4 regions of the Bradyrhizobium sp. 956_D2_N1_4 genome follow, and region 3 is predicted to be linked to each of the others. Evidence: predicted binding sites of a transcription regulator. Region 3 holds the regulator's gene; each other region holds the start of a gene.
The links. Region 3 encodes LexA, which represses DNA repair genes until DNA is damaged. Its sites were predicted from a motif close to TGTTCNNNNTGTGTTCNG; they were not measured.
Positions count from the first base shown of each region.

Region 1 (4,312 bases), 2.9 Mb from region 3:
TACGGTATTACCTTAAAGTCGTAGAGCCTCTTTCATTCCGGTGGGTTGGCGGCCTATAAGGCCGCGCTTCCCACGCTCACCTTTGGCGCACGATTCCTTACGAGACACGCATGGCCGGACATTCCCAATTCAAGAACATCATGCACCGCAAGGGGCGGCAGGATGCCCAGAAGTCGAAGCTGTTCGGCAAGCTGGCGCGGGAAATCACCGTCGCGGCCAAGCTGGGCACCCCCGATCCCAACATGAACCCGCGCCTGCGTGCGGCCATCATCGCGGCGCGCCAGGAGAACATGCCGAAGGACAATATCGAGCGCGCCGTCAAGAAGGCGCTCGGCAATGAGGGCGAGAACTATGACGAGATCCGCTACGAGGGTTACGGCCCCGGCGGCGTCGCCGTCATCGTCGAGGCGCTGACCGACAACCGCAACCGCGCCGCCTCCGACATCCGCTCCTTCTTCACCAAGTCGGGCGGCAATCTCGGCGAAACCGGCTCGGTCTCCTTCATGTTCGACCGCACCGGCATCATCGAATACGACCGCAGCGTCGCCTCCGACGACGCGGTGCTGGATGCCGCGATCGAGGCCGGCGCCGACGACGTGGTATCGAGCGAAGGCGGACACGAGATCTACGCCTCGACCGAAGGCTATCGCGACGTCGCCAAGGCGCTGGAAGCCAAGTTCGGCGAGCCGCGCAAGGCCGCCCTGATCTGGAAGCCGCAGAATACGGTCGCGGTCGACGACGAGACCGGCGAGAAGCTTTTGAAGCTGATGGACCTGCTCAACGAGCACGACGACGTCCAGCACGTCTACGCCAATTTCGAGGTGTCGGACGCGCTGTTGGCGAAGATGGGCGGCTGAGGCAGCCAGCTCCGAATTCCCCTGTCGTCGCCCGGCTTGACCGGGCGACCCAGTATTCCAGAGACGCCAGAAGGATACGGAGAAGCCGCGGCGTACTGGATACCCCGCTTTCGCGGGGTATGACCGCGTGCCTTGTGGTCGTCATCGCGGGCACCCAATCGCGACACCCCACTTCCCCTGTTACTTCCGTTCTGTTTCTGTTTCCCCCACCGCAGCCAGCCGCTATCACTGGCCCATGACTGCGCTCCCGATTCGCGGCCCCGTTCGCATCATCGGCATCGACCCCGGCCTGCGCCGCACCGGCTGGGGCGTGATCGAGGCCGAGGGCAATCGTTTGATCTACGTCGCCTGCGGCTCGGTGGAACCGCCGGACGATCTGCCGCTGGCTAGCCGGCTGCTCGCGATCCATGAGGGGCTTGCCGCCGTCCTGTCCAGTCACAAGCCGATGGAAGCCGCGGTCGAGCAGACCTTCGTGAACAAGGACGGCGTCGCGACGCTGAAGCTCGGCCAGGCCCGCGGCGTCGCCATGCTGGCGCCCGCGATGTTCGGCATTACTGTCGCCGAATACGCGCCGAACCAGGTCAAGAAGACGGTGGTCGGCGCCGGCCACGCCGACAAGCACCAGATCGCGATGATGCTGAAGATTTTGCTGCCGAAAGCCGAGCCGCCGTCAGCGGACGCCGCCGACGCGCTCGCCATCGCCATTACCCACGCCCATCATCGCCAAAGCACGGCGCTCAGGCTGAAGGTGGTGGGGATATGATCGATCGCCATGCATCGCCGGCGTCATGCCCGGGCTTGTCCCGGGCATCCACGTTCTTTCTCGCCGATGTCAAAGGCGTGCATGGCCGGGTCAAGCCCGGCCATGACGAGAGAGAAGTGCCTGCCGTAGCCGAGGTCCCGAGATGATCGGCAAGCTCAAAGGCCTGATCGATTCCTACGGCGAGGATTATGTGCTCCTCGACGTCGGCGGGGTCGGCTATCAGGTGCATTGCTCGGCCCGAACGCTGCAGCATCTGCCCTCGCCCGGCGAGGCCGCGGTGCTGTCGATCGAGACTTATGTCCGCGAGGATCAAATAAAGCTGTTCGGTTTCCGCACCGATCAGGAGCGCGAATGGTTTCGCCTGCTCCAGACCGTGCAGGGCGTCGGTGCAAAAGTCGCGCTCGCCGTGCTCGGCACGCTGGCGCCTTCCGATCTCGCCAACGCCATCGCGCTCCGCGACAAGGCCGCGGTGGCGCGTACGCCGGGCGTCGGCCCCAAGGTCGCCGAGCGCATCGTTACCGAGCTGAAGGACAAGGCGCCTGCTTTCGCCAATGTCGATCCCGCCGTCGTGCATCTCGCCGGCGCCGTCGACGACCAGCGCGCGCCGCGCCCGGTGGCAGATGCGATCTCGGCGCTGGTCAATCTCGGTTACGGCCAGCCGCAGGCGGCTGCCGCTATTGCATCCGCATCGCGCAGCGCGGGCGAGAGCGCCGAGACCGCGCAACTCATCCGGCTAGGCCTGAAGGAGCTGTCGAAGTGAGCGCGGCCCACTCCAATCCCGTCGCCGCCCTGTTTCGTCGCCTTTCGCGCGTGGCCGGTATCGTCGTGATTTTCTCCATTGTCGGGCCGCTGACGACCGCCGCGTTGGTTGCTGTGACGGTAACGGCGCTCGGCGCCGCGGTGCTGCAGATGTTTCTCGTGTTCCTCGAACTGGAAGCACTGCGTGCCCTGGTTTCGATCGCGATCGTGCTGCTGGCTATCGTCACGGTTCTCGCCGCGTTCCTTCCTGCAGTCGTCGCCGGCCTGATATTTGCGTTGGCGGCGGTCTACGCCGATCTCAACATGATCTGGATGGCGTGGCTCGCCGCGGCGCTGGGCGCTGCCGGCTTCGTCATGGTTGGCATGTTCGTCGTGGCCTCCGAAACCTCGGCGGTGATCGTGCCGAGTGTCCGTTCCGCGCCCGAGGCGCTGAAGCTTTCGGCGATGTTCGCCGTCGTCGCCGTCATTCCGGCCAGCCTGTGCTGGTGGCTCGCGAAACCGCTGCATCGTGTTATCCTGCCCGCATGACCACTCCCCCACGCATCGTCACGCCCGAGCGCCGCTCCGATGACGTCGGCGACACCGCGCTACGTCCGCAATCGCTGTCCGACTTCGTCGGCCAGCAGCAGGCGCGCAAGAACCTCTCGATCTTCATCGAGGCGGCGCGCAAGCGCGGCGAGGCGCTGGATCACGTGCTGTTCGTAGGCCCCCCTGGCCTCGGCAAGACCACGCTGGCGCAGATCGTCGCCAAGGAGCTCGGCGTCGGCTTTCGCGCCACCTCGGGTCCGGTGATCGCCAAGGCTGGCGATCTCGCCGCACTCCTCACCAACCTCGAAGAGCGCGACGTGCTCTTCATCGACGAGATCCATCGGCTCAGCCCGGCGGTGGAAGAGGTGCTCTATCCCGCGATGGAGGATTTTCAGCTCGACCTGATCATCGGCGAGGGCCCGGCGGCACGCTCGGTGAAGATCGAGCTGTCGAAATTCACGCTCGTCGGCGCCACCACGCGCGCCGGCCTCCTCACCAATCCCTTGCGCGATCGCTTCGGCATCCCGGTCCGCCTCAACTTCTATACGATCGAGGAGCTGGAAAGCATCGTCACCCGCGGCGCGCGCGTGCTCAATGTCGGCATGAGCGCCGACGGTGCCAACGAAATCGCGCGCCGCGCCCGCGGCACGCCGCGCATCGCCGGCCGCCTGTTGCGGCGCGTGCGCGATTTCGCCTCCGCCGCCGATGCCGCCTCGATCGACCGCAAGATCGCCGATCATGCGCTGAGCGCGCTCGAGGTCGACGCCGCCGGCCTCGACGCCATGGACCGCCGCTACCTCACGACCATCGCGCAGAACTATGGCGGCGGCCCGGTCGGCGTCGAGACGATGGCCGCCGCCTTGTCCGAGCCGCGCGATGCGATCGAGGACATCATCGAGCCTTATCTCATTCAGTGCGGCTATCTCCAGCGCACTCCGCGCGGCCGCCTGCTCACCTCGCACGCCTTCCGCCATCTCGGCATCGCCGAGCCCTCGCGCGATGCCGCGGCACAGTTCGGCCTGTTCGGCACGGACGGGAGCGACGACTGATCTCGCGCATATGCCGGGTGCAGCTATCGTCATGAACTCCCGGTAACCTTTATGCAGACCGTCTGCACAAGCGGACCCGAATTCTGCTTCAATCGGACCGCATCAAAGGGCTGCATCACCATCGGGCTTCCATGATCACGCGTCGTCATCTCATCCGTTCCATCGGCGGCCTGTCCGCGCTCGGCGTCTCGACCGCGGCCTATGGCGTCGGCATCGAGCCGCTGGGGCTCCGCGTCACCCGTTATCACCCGACCCCGCGGCAATGGCCGGCGGATTTTCCGCTCAAGATCGCCATCGTCACCGACATTCATGCCTGCGATCCCTGGATGTCGCTGGAGCGGATCGAGGGCATCGTC
Region 1 covers NZ_CP197237.1:6,585,890-6,590,201, reverse strand. The annotation lists gene AB7535_RS31225 (YebC/PmpR family DNA-binding transcriptional regulator) at 111-857, shown strand; gene ruvC (crossover junction endodeoxyribonuclease RuvC) at 1,093-1,620, shown strand; gene ruvA (Holliday junction branch migration protein RuvA) at 1,763-2,380, shown strand; gene AB7535_RS31210 (hypothetical protein) at 2,377-2,907, shown strand; gene ruvB (Holliday junction branch migration DNA helicase RuvB) at 2,904-3,956, shown strand; gene AB7535_RS31200 (metallophosphoesterase) at 4,088-4,312, shown strand, end outside.
Region 1: ruvC (crossover junction endodeoxyribonuclease RuvC) is a predicted target of LexA. The motif match lies at 1,045-1,062, and genes of this name have one in related genera.

Region 2 (4,312 bases), 4.0 Mb from region 3:
CTGCGATCCCGGCACCCGCGTGGTCGTGATCGGCAACCCCAACGACACCGCGCCCTATCGCGAGCTGGTCCGCCGCGGCGTCAACGACTACGTGGTGGGACCGGTCGAAACGCTCGACGTCGTCCGTTCGATCTGCAGCCTGTTCTCGGCGTCGGAAGCCATCATCACCGGCCGCGTCATCGCGGTGGTCGGCGCCAAGGGCGGCGTCGGTGCGTCCACGGTCGCGCACAACGTGGCCTGGACCATCGCGCGCGACCTCGCGCTCGATTCCGTCGTGATCGATCTCGACCTCGCCTTCGGCACCGCCGGCCTCGACTACAACCAGGACCCGGCGCAGGGCATCGCCAACGCGGTGCTCTCGCAGGACCGGCCGGACACGGCGCTGATGGAGCGCCTGCTCGCCAAATGCACCGAGCGCCTCAGTCTGCTCGCTGCGCCCGCGACGCTCGACCGCGTCTACGATTTCGGCGCCGAAGCTTTTGATGCGATCTTCGACACGCTGCGCATGACCACACCCTGCATCGTGCTCGACGTTCCCCACCAATGGTCGGGCTGGACGCGCCGCGCGCTCGTCAATGCCGACGACATCGTGATCGTGGCCGAGCCCGATCTCGCCAATCTGCGCAACACCAGGAACATGCTGAGCGTGCTCAAGGCGGCACGGCCCAACGACCGGCCGCCGCTGTACTGCATCAACCAGGTCGGCATGCACAAGCGCGCGGAGATCGACGTCAAGGCGTTCGCCAAGACCATGGAGAGCCAGCCGATCGCGGCGATCCCGTTCGACTCGAAACTGTTCTCGACCGCGGCCAATAACGGCCAGATGATCGCAGAGGTCTCCAAGAACCACCGCACCACCCTTCTGTTCCAGAACATGGCGAACCGCCTCGCCGGGCGTGGCGAGGTGAAGAAGCCGAAGCGCTCGCTGCTCGGGCCGCTCCTGAAGAGGCTCAAGGGCAGGGCGGGTCGCGGGTCAGCCCCGCATCGCAAGGTGTCGTAAGCACCAACGCGAACGAGAAACGAGGGCGGGCTACTTGTCCGCCCGCTGCTGCTTCTTCGCCAGCAACTGCCGTAGCGCCGTGACCTTTGCCGCGGCCTGATCCGGCGGCAGGTCGGCCTTCACGATGGTCTCGGCCTCGGCCTGCTTTCCCTGCAGTCCCACGACGAGCGCCAGATTGGCGCGCACGCGGGAATCGGCGCGATTGCGCTCATAGGCGCGGCGCAGCGTTTCCTCGGCCCGCGGCAGATTGTTCTGGAGCATGTAGGACAGGCCGAGATTGGACAGAACCTGCGGCTCCTCGGGCACGATCTTCAGCGCTGCCGAATAATATTGCTGCGCCTCTTCGTTCCGGCCGAGCTGATCGAGCGCCGCGCCTTGCGCCGACAGGATGCGCCAGTCGGGATCCTCAGGCGTATGCGCGCGGCTGAGCACATCGAAGGCCTGCTGGAAATTGCCGCTGTCGGCGAGCGCGCGGCCGTAGCCGGCGAGCAGCGCCTTGTTGCTGGGATGGGCGAGCACGGCCTGCTCCATCACCGCAACGGCCTGGGCGCGCTGGCCGGTCTCGCGCAGCGCCATGCCATATTCGAGCGCGACGTTGGGATCGGAAGGCTTGGCGCGATAGCGCTCGCGAAGCGCGTCCATGTCCGGCTTCGGATCGGCCCTGCCAGCCGTTTCCGACTTGCCGCCGAGCGCGCCGGTGATGTCCTCCAGACTCGTGGTCTGGCAGCCGCCGAGGGCAAGCATCACGAGCGCGGAAAGCAGGAATCTCGCCGGCGGAGAGGCAAGGGACGAACGCTTGGGCATACTCTGATCACTCGGCGACTGATCAGCGATGCTTACCGATTAACGCTAAAGTCCAGTTAAGGAACCCGGTCCGTCCGGCTCAATCGGTGAACTCGGCGCCGAATTCGCAGCCGATGCGCCAGCGCAGGCGGCATTGGCGGGAATAATCGGGCGCGAAGATGATGGTGAATTGCGGCGGCACTTCCAGAAACTCCGCCACCACTTTCACGCCGCCATCCGAGATATCCGTGATCGTGCAATCCCTCGGCAGCGAGCCCGCGCCAAAGTGAATCTTGGCGAGCCGAGTGCACACCCGTCGTTCGCTTCTGCGGCGATTTGCAAGCATTTTAATTGTTCACCCGTTAGATCACGGCCCATCCCGCAGCTCTAGGAGTAGCGAACATTCGTTGGGATGTGCTGATGAGAGCCGCTCGCATTCGAGGCGTAGTGTCTGCGTGATGTTTACGACCGGTTAGGGTTTTCCGGGCCCTCGGACTGTTCTCGTATTGTTCTTGCAAGAAAGATCGGGCTCTGCTACCCCTAATTGTGCGAGAGGGCAGGCTGGTTCGAGCATGGTTCAGCGGGTTTCTACCGTCGCCTTTGAGGGGATAGAGGCCCGCGCGGTCGACGTGCAGGTGCAGGTCGCGCCCGGCCTCCCTGCGTTCGCCATCGTCGGCCTGCCCGACAAGGCGGTGTCGGAGGCACGGGAGCGCGTTCGCTCGGCGCTGATTGCCTCGGGGCTGGCGCTGCCGGCGCGGCGGATCATCGTCAATCTGGCGCCCGCCGACCTGCCCAAGGAGGGCAGCCATTACGACCTGCCGATCGCGCTCGGGCTGATGGCCGCGATCGGCGCGATCCCGCCGGATGCGCTGACCGGTTTTACCGTTCTCGGCGAACTCGGCCTCGACGGCTCGATCGCGCCGGTGGCCGGCGTGCTTCCCGCCGCGATCGGCGCCAATGTGCGCGAGGAAGGCTTGATCTGTCCGGCGGCCTGCGGCTCGGAAGCGGCGTGGGCGAGCCCGGACATCCAGATCATCGCGGCGCAATCGCTGATCCAGATCGCCAACCATTTCAAGGGCACGCAGGTGCTGTCGCGGCCCACGCCGCGCGTGCACGAGGTCGCCGCCTCCCCGCTCGACCTGCGCGACATCAAGGGCCAGGAGAGCGCCAAGCGCGCGCTGGAGATCGCGGCCGCTGGCGGACATCACCTGCTCATGATCGGCGCGCCCGGTGCGGGCAAGTCGATGCTGGCGGCGCGCCTGCCCTCGATCCTGCCGCCGCTGTCGCCGGGCGAATTGCTCGAAGTCTCCATGATCGCTTCCGTCGCCGGCGAGATCGAGGGTGGCGCGCTGACCGCGCGGCGGCCGTTCCGCTCGCCGCATCATTCCGCGAGCATGGCCGCGCTCACCGGCGGCGGCATCCGCGCAAAACCCGGCGAGATCTCGCTCGCGCATCAGGGCGTGTTGTTCCTCGACGAGCTGCCCGAGTTCGATCCGCGGGTGCTGGATTCGCTGCGCCAGCCGCTGGAGAACGGCGAGGTCTCCGTCTCCCGTGCCAATCATCGCGTGACTTATCCTGCGCGCTTCATGCTGGTCGCGGCGATGAATCCGTGCCGCTGCGGCCATGCGTTCGAGCCCGGCTATGCCTGCAAGCGCGGCCGCATCGATCGCTGCACCGGCGACTACCAGGCGCGCATCTCCGGTCCGCTGATGGACCGCATCGATTTGCGCATCGAGGTTCCCGCGGTGACCGCAGCCGATCTGATCCTGCCGCCGGCGGCGGAAGGCTCGGCGGAAGTCGCCGCGCGCGTGGCAGCCGCGCGCGACATTCAGCTCGCGCGTTACGCGGATGCGGGCCTGCCGCATGTTCGCACCAATGCCGAGGCGCCGGCCTCGGTGTTGGAGGACGTCGCCAAGCCGGATGCGCAAGGCGCCAAATTACTGCGCGACGCCGCCGAGACCATGCGGCTGTCGGCGCGCGGCTATCACCGCGTCCTGCGGGTGGCGCGCACGCTCGCCGATCTCGACGGCGCCGACAAGATCGGCCGGCTGCATCTCGCCGAGGCGCTGTCCTACCGCGCACTCGCGGAGGATGTGCGGCAGATGGCCTGATCCTTCCGCGCATCAACCCGGCGGTAACGAGTTTCCTTTACGCTCTGCAAACCATAAGGCCCACGCGTTCCCCTATGAGTTCCACACAGGGCCGGGCGAGTAGAGTGTCATGTTGCGTTTCAAGATCCTGGCCTCGGTTGTTCCCCTGCTGGCGGCCGCGGTGTTCGCCCGCGGCGAGATCGGATCGGTCTCGCATCCCTGCATCGCGCTGGGCGAGACTTCAGTCGAGCTGACATCCCTGTTCTGGACGGCCGGCGTCCATGTCGCCTTCACCGACGATCTGTCGCGGGCCACGGTGCGGGTTCAGATCACCGACGATCCGGACGCGGCGGACTTCGCGGTCGTGGACGACGGTCTCGGCTCCGAACCGGATTCCTGTCAGGCCAATCCGGCGACGCGCCTCGTCACGATTGCCACG
Region 2 covers NZ_CP197237.1:7,670,698-7,675,009, reverse strand. The annotation lists gene AB7535_RS36280 (AAA family ATPase) at 1-1,000, shown strand, start outside; gene AB7535_RS36275 (tetratricopeptide repeat protein) at 1,031-1,804, opposite strand; gene AB7535_RS36270 (PilZ domain-containing protein) at 1,884-2,129, opposite strand; gene AB7535_RS36265 (YifB family Mg chelatase-like AAA ATPase) at 2,356-3,894, shown strand; gene AB7535_RS36260 (hypothetical protein) at 4,004-4,312, shown strand, end outside.
Region 2: AB7535_RS36265 (YifB family Mg chelatase-like AAA ATPase) is a predicted target of LexA. The motif match lies at 2,280-2,297, and genes of this name have one in related genera.

Region 3 (4,312 bases):
GCCCGAACGGGCCCAGCAGGAGTTTTCACCCGTGGCCCTGATGCCGGTTTCCGACGCGCTCGCTGCGGTGCTGGCGGGCGCAGAGCCGCTGCCTGAAGAGATGATCGCGCTCGACGCAGCCTTCCACCGCGTGCTCGCGCGCGACGTCGCCGCGCGGCGCACGCAGCCGCCGCAGGCGATGTCGGCAATGGACGGCTATGCGGTGCGCGCGGTCGATGCGGCGAAGATCGACTCCCAGCTCACCCTGATTGGCGAGGTCGCGGCGGGCCGCCCGTTTGCGGGATCGGTCGGCGCCGGCGAGGCCGTGCGTATCTTCACCGGCGGTGTCGTTCCCGATGGCGCTGATGCGGTCGTGATCCAGGAGGACACGATCGCGGACGGCAAGCGCATAACGATCAAGGAAGCCGCCGTAACGGGGCGGCACATCCGCCCCGCCGGCGTCGACTTCTCGGAAGGCGACGTGCTGCTGCGCAAGGGAGCCCGGCTCACCGAGCGCGACCTCGCGCTCGCCGCCGGCATGAATTACCCGCAATTGCCAGTCCGGCGACGCCCGAAGGTCGCGATCCTCGCGACCGGCGACGAGCTGGTGATGCCGGGTACGACGCCGGGCCACGGCCAGATCGTCTATTCCAACGGCTACGCCCTGCACGCGCTCGCCCGCAGCGAGGGCGCCGATACCATCGACCTCGGCGTTGCCGCCGATACGCTGGAGGCCACCACGGCCGGCATCGGCCGCGCGCGGGAGAGCGGCGCCGACATCCTGATCACGACCGGCGGCGCGTCGGTCGGGGACCACGATCTGGTCCAGCAGGCGCTGAGGGACGAAGGTATCTCGATGGCGTTCTGGAAGATAGCGATGCGGCCGGGCAAGCCGATGATGAACGGGCGGCTCGGCGCGATGCGCGTGATCGGCCTGCCCGGCAATCCCGTGTCATCCTACGTTTGCGGCTTCCTGTTCATGGTGCCGTTGATTCGCGCGCTTTCGGGCCGTTCGATGATTCATCACCGCCGCGAACGCGCGGTGCTCGGCCGCGATGTCGGCGCCAACGACCAGCGCGAGGATTACCTGCGCGCACGCCTCGAGCTCCGCGATGACGGCACGCTCGTCGCCCTTCCGGTCAATCACCAGGATTCCTCGCTGCTTGCGAATCTCGCTGCGGCACAGGCACTTCTCGTGCGCGCGCCATTCGCGTCGAAGGCCGAAGCCGGCACGCCTTGCGAGGTCTTGCGGCTGCCCGTCTGAGCGCTTCGTTCGCGTGCGTTCCGCGAACTTTGTCGCGTTCACGGTAAATTAAGCAGTTGCGGAACATGTATCGAACATATAGTGTCTGTTCATGATTTGTTTCGAGAATGTAGCGGCTTACTGCTGAATTCAGCGTCTCGGAATCGAACGACATCAACCGGGGGATTTTGGTCGAGATGTTAACGCGCAAACAATACGAGCTCCTGCGGTTCATCAGCGAACGGCTGAAGGAAAGCGGCGTGCCGCCCTCCTTCGATGAGATGAAGGACGCGCTCGACCTGCGCTCGAAATCGGGCATCCATCGCCTGATCACTGCGCTCGAGGAGCGCGGCTTCATCCGGCGCCTGCCCAACCGGGCCCGCGCCATCGAGGTGATCAAGCTGCCCGAGCTTCAGGCCGCTGCCGGCAGCCGCCGCGGCTTCACGCCGAGCGTCATCGAAGGCAATCTCGGCAAGGTCCGCACGACTTCGAGCCCGCCGGCGGACGAGGGCGAGCGCCCCGTCGCGGTCCCCGTGATGGGCCGCATCGCGGCCGGTACGCCGATCGAGGCCTTGCAGACCCGCAGCCACACCATCAGCGTACCGCCTGACATGCTCGGCTCGGGCGAACATTACGCGCTCGAAGTGCGCGGCGATTCCATGGTCGAGGCCGGCATTCTCGACGGCGACATGGCGCTGATCCAGCGCAACGAGAGCGCCGATACCGGCGATATCGTGGTGGCGCTGATCGACGACGAGGAGGCGACGCTCAAGCGCTTCCGCCGCCGCGGCGCCTCGATCGCGCTCGAGCCCGCCAATGCGGCCTATGAGGTCCGCATTCTGCCGCCCAACCGGGTGAAGATCCAGGGCAAGCTGATCGGGCTGTACCGGAAGTATTGATACCGGACGTGCCGGTATCGGTTATTTGGCGCCCCGCGCGCTTTCGATCGGCGGCGCCGATCCGAGATTGGAGCGGACGATTGTCCGCTTCCGCTGGATAGTCTTTCTGGTTTCGCGCAGATTATCCGGCCCCTCCTCCAGCGGTAAATCCTCGGCACGCCGCACGAAGCAGCCCTGCTTCGCGGCCTTCAGGTTCGAGGAGAAGTCATGCGCCGGATCGTTCTGAGCACAATTGCTGTGGCGCTGATCGCAGCATCAGCGTCGCAAGCCTTGGACGTACAAGCCTTGGACGTACAAGCCTTGGCCGTGCAAGCCTTGGCCGTGCAAGCCTTGGCCGTGCAAGCCTTGGCCGCGCAATCGCGGCCCCATGTCCGCAAGGACACCGCCGTAAGCGAGCAAGTCCGCAAGGCCCTCGACGCCGTCGACCAACCGTCGCGGCCGGGCTGGCAATATTCCGGCTGGTCGGCGCCTGCGGGGCGCTGACACGCGCCTGCAGAATGCAAAGGGGCGGGCTTTGTTCCTGGCGGATTCGGGAAAGTTAATGTGATTGCGGCCTGCGGCGGCGAGCCGTAGATTTGCCTACAACCCGGCAGAACGTTTGGTATTTCCACTCTGATAGAGGCCTGCGCCTCGATTAAGAGACGTGGGTCGCCATCCCTGCATGAGGAGCACCCGATGTGTGACTACAGCCTGCATGCCGTCGCGTCGCGTCCCGCCGAAGTCGGCGAGACGATCGTCACGACAACTTTCCGCGGCACCTCGACGCGCGGCTTTGCCTCCGCGGCCGATCCGACCGTCGCGGTCTGCCTGCTCCCGGGAACGGAGCTCGCCTTCGCCGACAACGTCCGCTACGACAATCGCTGGATCTGGACGCGCACCGTCAATTCGCGCGTCGGCAAGTTCGGCAAGATCGATCCGCACATTCCCGATCGCCATCATGATGCGATCGAATTCCCCGACGGCAAATCCGTGCTGGTGACGCAGCTGGTCGAAGGCCAGCGTGCGACCGTGCTGCAGCTACCGGTGACCCAGCCGCTCGGCGAGCGCGAGCACAAGCCGCAGACCATCACCGACAGCCGGCCAACCATCACCCGCCTGCCGATCGGCTGACATCGCCATTCCCGACCGGCAGGTCGGGCCAGGATTGAAAATCGCCATCGCCGGCCGAGGCCGGCGAGATGGTGTTGCTCGTGCCCCGCGAAACGCCATCGGGCGGACCACGCCGTTGCGCCTCCCACCGCACGAAGTTTGCGCTGTCCTGCCTGAATTTTGAACGTCCGTTCCGCAGCCAAATGGCCGATGCTTGGTGCGGTTTGGGACGGCGGGCACGTTCGATGAAGACCTTCATTCGCGTCGTTGAACTCTGGGTGCCTGACCGCACGCGCATGCGGCTGGAATTCGGCGGCGGCCTCTACGGCGAAGGGTTGTCCGCGTTTAGGGACGTGAGCGAAGATTTGCACTTCGCATATGACGAGGGGCTTCCCGGCAAGGCCTGGGCCAGCGGCCACCCTGTGATCCTCACCAGATTCACCGATTCCTATTTCAAGCGGACCGATCAGGCTATCGCCGCCGGGCTGACCTGCGGCGTGGCGGTGCCCGTGTTTTCAGGCGAATTCCTGCAAGCCGTCATGGTGCTGTTCTGCGGCGATGACGAGGCCCATGTCGGCGCGATCGAGCTCTGGCACAACGATGCCGAAACCTCCCACGAGATGGGGCTCGTCGACGGCTATTACGGCACCGCCGACATGTTCGAATTCAACTCCCGCCACACCAGATTTCCGCGCGGCTTCGGCCTTCCAGGCCGCATCTGGAAAGCCAGCCTGCCGCTGATCATCAAGGACCTGCACGATGCCAGGAGTTTTCTGCGCTGGGAGGACGCCGCCAAGGTCGGAATCAATCTCGGCGTCGGCGTTCCCTACCGGACCGGCACCGATCAGACCTGGGTGCTGACATTCCTCTCCGCGCAGGCGACCCCGATTGCGCGACGCTTCGAGATCTGGGTCCCAGACGAGGCCCGTTCGGCGCTGGTCTTCCGCGCCGGCGATTGCAGCGCGCAGACCGACCTCGCCGCGCTCTATGCGACGAAATCCATCGCCAAAGGCGAAGGCAGCATCGGCGGGGCCTGGGCCACCGGCATGCCCGCACTCAACGACGATCTCGCGCGTGACGTCTCGGTCGCGGCCTCGCAGGC
Region 3 covers NZ_CP197237.1:3,645,556-3,649,867, forward strand. The annotation lists gene AB7535_RS17100 (molybdopterin molybdotransferase MoeA) at 32-1,243, shown strand; gene lexA (transcriptional repressor LexA) at 1,420-2,121, shown strand; gene AB7535_RS17110 (hypothetical protein) at 2,329-2,604, shown strand; gene AB7535_RS17115 (hypothetical protein) at 2,797-3,231, shown strand; gene AB7535_RS17120 (GAF domain-containing protein) at 3,456-4,312, shown strand, end outside.

Region 4 (4,312 bases), 4.7 Mb from region 3:
GATTGCGATGTACCAGATCACCTCCGAGCCGCGTCGACTGCCGGCGCCGAACGGGCTGTGCAATCTCGAGACCGGTCCTGAGACGTTCCAACTCGTCACTTCCAGCGACGCGCAGGCCACGCAGCTGAAATCGTTCGTCGGCAAGGCGATCTCGGTCAAGGTCGACGAAGTCGCCTGCGCCAGCGATCCCGGCCAGATGAGCGAAGCCGTGATCACGAAGTGGAGCTTGATCAGGAAGCAGTAGGGGGCGCCGCTCCAGCCGAGCTACCGTAGGGTGGGCAAAGGCGCAAAGCGCCGTGCCCACCATTCTCCCGGCGACGATTCAGGTGGTGGGCACGCTTCGCTTTGCCCACCCTACGGCATCGCGGGCGTAGCGCGTGCCGAGTTTACACCCTCACCGGCCCCAGCGTCTCGAAATGCCCGCGCTTCTGCAGCCAGGCCAGCAGCACAAGGCTCGGGATCGCCACCAGCACGCAGATCACGAAGAACAGCGGCCAGCCGGTCGTCTCCGCGACATAGCCCGCACTCGCTGACAGATATGTGCGCCCGACCGCGGCGAGCGCGGTGAGCAGCGCATATTGCGTCGCCGTGTGCAGCGGATTCTGGCACAGCGCGGAGAGATAGGCGACGAAGATCACGGTGCCGATGGCGCTGGTAAAGTTCTCGCAGGTGATGGCAAAGGCCAGCGCCCATTGGCTGGTGCCGACGAAGGCCAGCCAGGAGAAGGAGAGATTGGCGAGCGCCTGCACCACGCCGCCGATCCAGAGGCTGGTCGCAAGCGAATAGCGCCGCGCGAGGAAGCCGCCGGCAAAGCCGCCGATCAGCGTTGCCGCGAGGCCGACGCCCTTCACGATCGCCGCGTAATCGTTGCGGGAAAAGCCGAGGTCGATCACGAACGGCGCGGTCATCGTGCCGGAGAAGGCATCGGTGAACTTGAACAGCACGACGAAGGCGAGCGCGGCGAGCGCATCCTTGCGCGACAGGAATTCCGAGAAGGCCCCGATCGCCGCGTGCAGCACGCGCGCGAACGCCGTCTCGGTTTGTGTCGCGGCTTCCGCCCGCACCGATTGCTCGGGCTCTGTCGCGGCCAGCGCGGTGATCGTGCCGATCAGCACCATCGCCGCCATCACCACGTAGCCCCACATCCAGGCCGACGCGCGCGGAATGCCGGTGCCCTCGAAGCCGGACACGATGAACAGCGCGCCCGCGGTCGAGACCAGCATGCCGATGCGATAGGCCGCGACATAGGAAGCCATTCCGGCGGCCTGCTCGCTCTCCGGCAGGCTCTCGACGCGGAACGCGTCGACCACGATGTCCTGCGTCGAGGACGTCGTCGCGACCAGCAGCGCGCCGAGCGCGACGTAGAACGGCGAGCGCGCGGGATCGGTGAGTGCCAGCAGCAGGATCGCGATGATCAGCAGCAATTGCGAGAACAGCAGCCAGCCGCGCCGCCGTCCGAACGCGCGGGTGAACAGCGGCACATGCAGCGCATCCACCAGCGGCGCCCACAGGAATTTCAGCGTGTAGGGCGTGCCGACCAGCGCAAACAGCCCGATGGTCTTGAGGTCGACCCCGGCCTCGCGCATCCACACCAGGAGCGTGGAGCCCGACAGCGCCAGCGGCAGCCCGGACGAGAAGCCGAGGAACAGTACGATCAGCACCCGCGGTTGCAGGTACACGGCCAGGCCGTCACGCCAGGAGGTGGGGGCCGTGTCGGGGCTGGCAGGGGAGGTCGCGTCGGGTGCGGTCATGGGGAGGTGTTAGCAGATTCTGGCTGCCACAAGTGAGGTGTCGTCGCCCGGTCAAGCCGGGCGACGACAGTGTGCCTCAAAACTCACTCCCCCGCCTGGAGCTTCCTCGGGAACAGCTCCGCGGCACCGGTTGCCACCAGATGCGGCCCCTCCGGCGCATCGGTCTTGCTGAAATCGAGCTCCTCGATTCTCCCTGCGCGCTTCTCGATCTTGTCGGCGGAGATCAGCACCTGCCGCACGTCCTCGTTCGCGTCGGCAAAATGCTTCTGGAGCTTCAGCACGCGGTCGCGCAGGCGGCCCAAATCGTCGCCGAGCTTGATCACCTCGGTGCGGATCTGGTCGGCGGCGTCGCGCATGCGCGCGTCTTTCATGATCTGCTGCATCACCTGGATCGCGAGCATCAGCAGCGAAGGCGACACCAGCACGACGCGGGCGCGATAGGCCTTCTGGATCACGTCGTCGAAACCGTCATGGATCTCGGCATAGACCGATTCCGACGGCACGAACATCAGTGCCATCTCCTGGGTCTCGCCGGCGACGAGATATTTGTCGGCGATGTCGCTGACATGCTTCATCACGTCGCCGCGCAGCCGCTGCGTGGCGATGCGCTTCTCCTCGTCGGTGCGCGCATCGTGCAGCGCGGTCATCGCCTCCAGCGGAAATTTTGCGTCGATGCAGAGCGGCCGCTGGTCGGGCAGGAACACCACGCAGTCCGGCCGCTTTCCCGTCGAGAGCGTGAACTGGAACTCGTAGGCGCCCTTCGGCAAGCCGTCCTGGACGATCGCCTCCATCCGCGCCTGGCCGAAGGCGCCGCGCGACTGCTTGTTGGCGAGCACGTCGCGCAAGGTCGTCACCTGCGTGGTGAGGTCGGTCAGGTTCTTGTGCGCGTTGTCGATGATGCCGAGCCGCTCGTGCAGGGCGCGCAGGCTCTCCATGGTGTTGCGCGTCGAGTGTTCCATCGACTGGCCGACCCGATGGGTCACCGAATCCAGCCGCTCGTTGACCGCGCGCGCCATGTCGGCCTGGCGGCCGGCCAGCGCCTGGGTCATGGCGTCGGCTCGGCCGGCAGCCTCGCTCTGGGCGTGCAGCACCTGGCTGAGGCGCTCCTCGAGCTCGTCCGCGCGGATGGCATTGGCCATGGCGAGTTCCGCGCCGCGCCGCCCGGATCGCGCGATCACGACCGCGATCACCACCAGCAGGATGACGACGAGGGCGCCGAAGCCGATCAGCGCATCGATGGTGCGGACCGGCCAGTCGCCAGCCAGGAAAATGATCTCGTTCATGGCGGCCCTTGTAGCCGATTCGACACTCTCCGCGAACGAATAGCGAACGCTTATGGTTAATAGCCCCCTAATTTTTATGGTTAACGAAACCTGAAGTTTTATGGTTAGCGGAGGGTTAACGGAGTTCCTCGCCGCATTGACCGCATCCGGCATGCGGCTTAAATCGCGGCCATGGCCCTCAGAGAAATCATCATCCTGCCCGACAAGCAGCTGCGTCTGGTCTCCAAGCCGATCGAGAAGGTCACGACGGAGATCCGCAAGCTTGCCGACGACATGTTCGAGACCATGTACGACGCGCCCGGCATCGGGCTCGCGGCGATCCAGATCGCGCAGCCCTTGCGGCTGATCACCATGGACCTCGCCAAGCCTGACCCGGACGGCGAGACAAAGCCGGAGCCGCGTGTCTTCATCAACCCTGAAATTATCGCCTCCTCCGAGGATCTGTCGGTCTACGAGGAAGGCTGCCTCTCGATCCCCGAATATTACGAGGAGGTCGAAAGGCCTGCGAAGGTGCGCGTGCGCTTCACCGATCTCGACGGCAAGGTGCACGAGGAGGACGCCGAAGGCCTCTACGCCACCTGCATTCAGCACGAGATCGACCATCTCAACGGCGTGCTGTTCGTCGACTATCTCTCAAAGCTCAAGCGCGACCGCGTGATCAAGAAGTTCGAGAAAGCCGCCAAGCGCGCGGAGTAAGTCATTTGTAAGCGCTGGTGCTGCCGCGAACTCCCGTGCGCTCCCTCCCCCCTTGCGGGGGAGGGCGGGGGAGAGGGGTAGCCCAGCAAAAGGCGCCCGTCGTTTGCGAATGCCAACAATAGGGCGCCCGCGCTAACGCCGAGAGAGCGCGTCGTGTGGCACCCCTCTCCCTAGCCCTCCCCCGCAAGGGGGGAGGGAACATACCGAGTCCTTGTCATGCCCCTCCGCCTCATCTTCATGGGCACGCCCGATTTCTCCGTGCCGACGCTGCTCGAGCTGGTCTCGCATGGCCACGAGATCGCGGCGGTCTATACGCGCGCGCCCAAGCCCGGCGGACGGCGCGGCCTGCAATTGCAGCCGACCCCGGTCGAGGAAGCCGCGCGAAAGCTCGGCGTTCCCGTGCTGACGCCGAAGTCGCTGAAGACGCCCGAAGCGCTCGACGAGTTTCGCGCCTTCGACGCCGATGCCGCCGTCGTCGTCGCCTACGGCATGATCCTGCCGCAGGCGATCCTCGATGCGCCGAAACTCGGCTGTTACAATCTGCACGCTTCGCTGCTGCCGCGCTGGCGCGGCGCCGCGCCG
Region 4 covers NZ_CP197237.1:8,369,566-8,373,877, forward strand. The annotation lists gene AB7535_RS39405 (hypothetical protein) at 1-244, shown strand, start outside; gene AB7535_RS39410 (AmpG family muropeptide MFS transporter) at 387-1,751, opposite strand; gene AB7535_RS39415 (DNA recombination protein RmuC) at 1,835-3,034, opposite strand; gene def (peptide deformylase) at 3,206-3,730, shown strand; gene fmt (methionyl-tRNA formyltransferase) at 3,947-4,312, shown strand, end outside.
Region 4: AB7535_RS39415 (DNA recombination protein RmuC) is a predicted target of LexA. The motif match lies at 3,066-3,083, and genes of this name have one in related genera.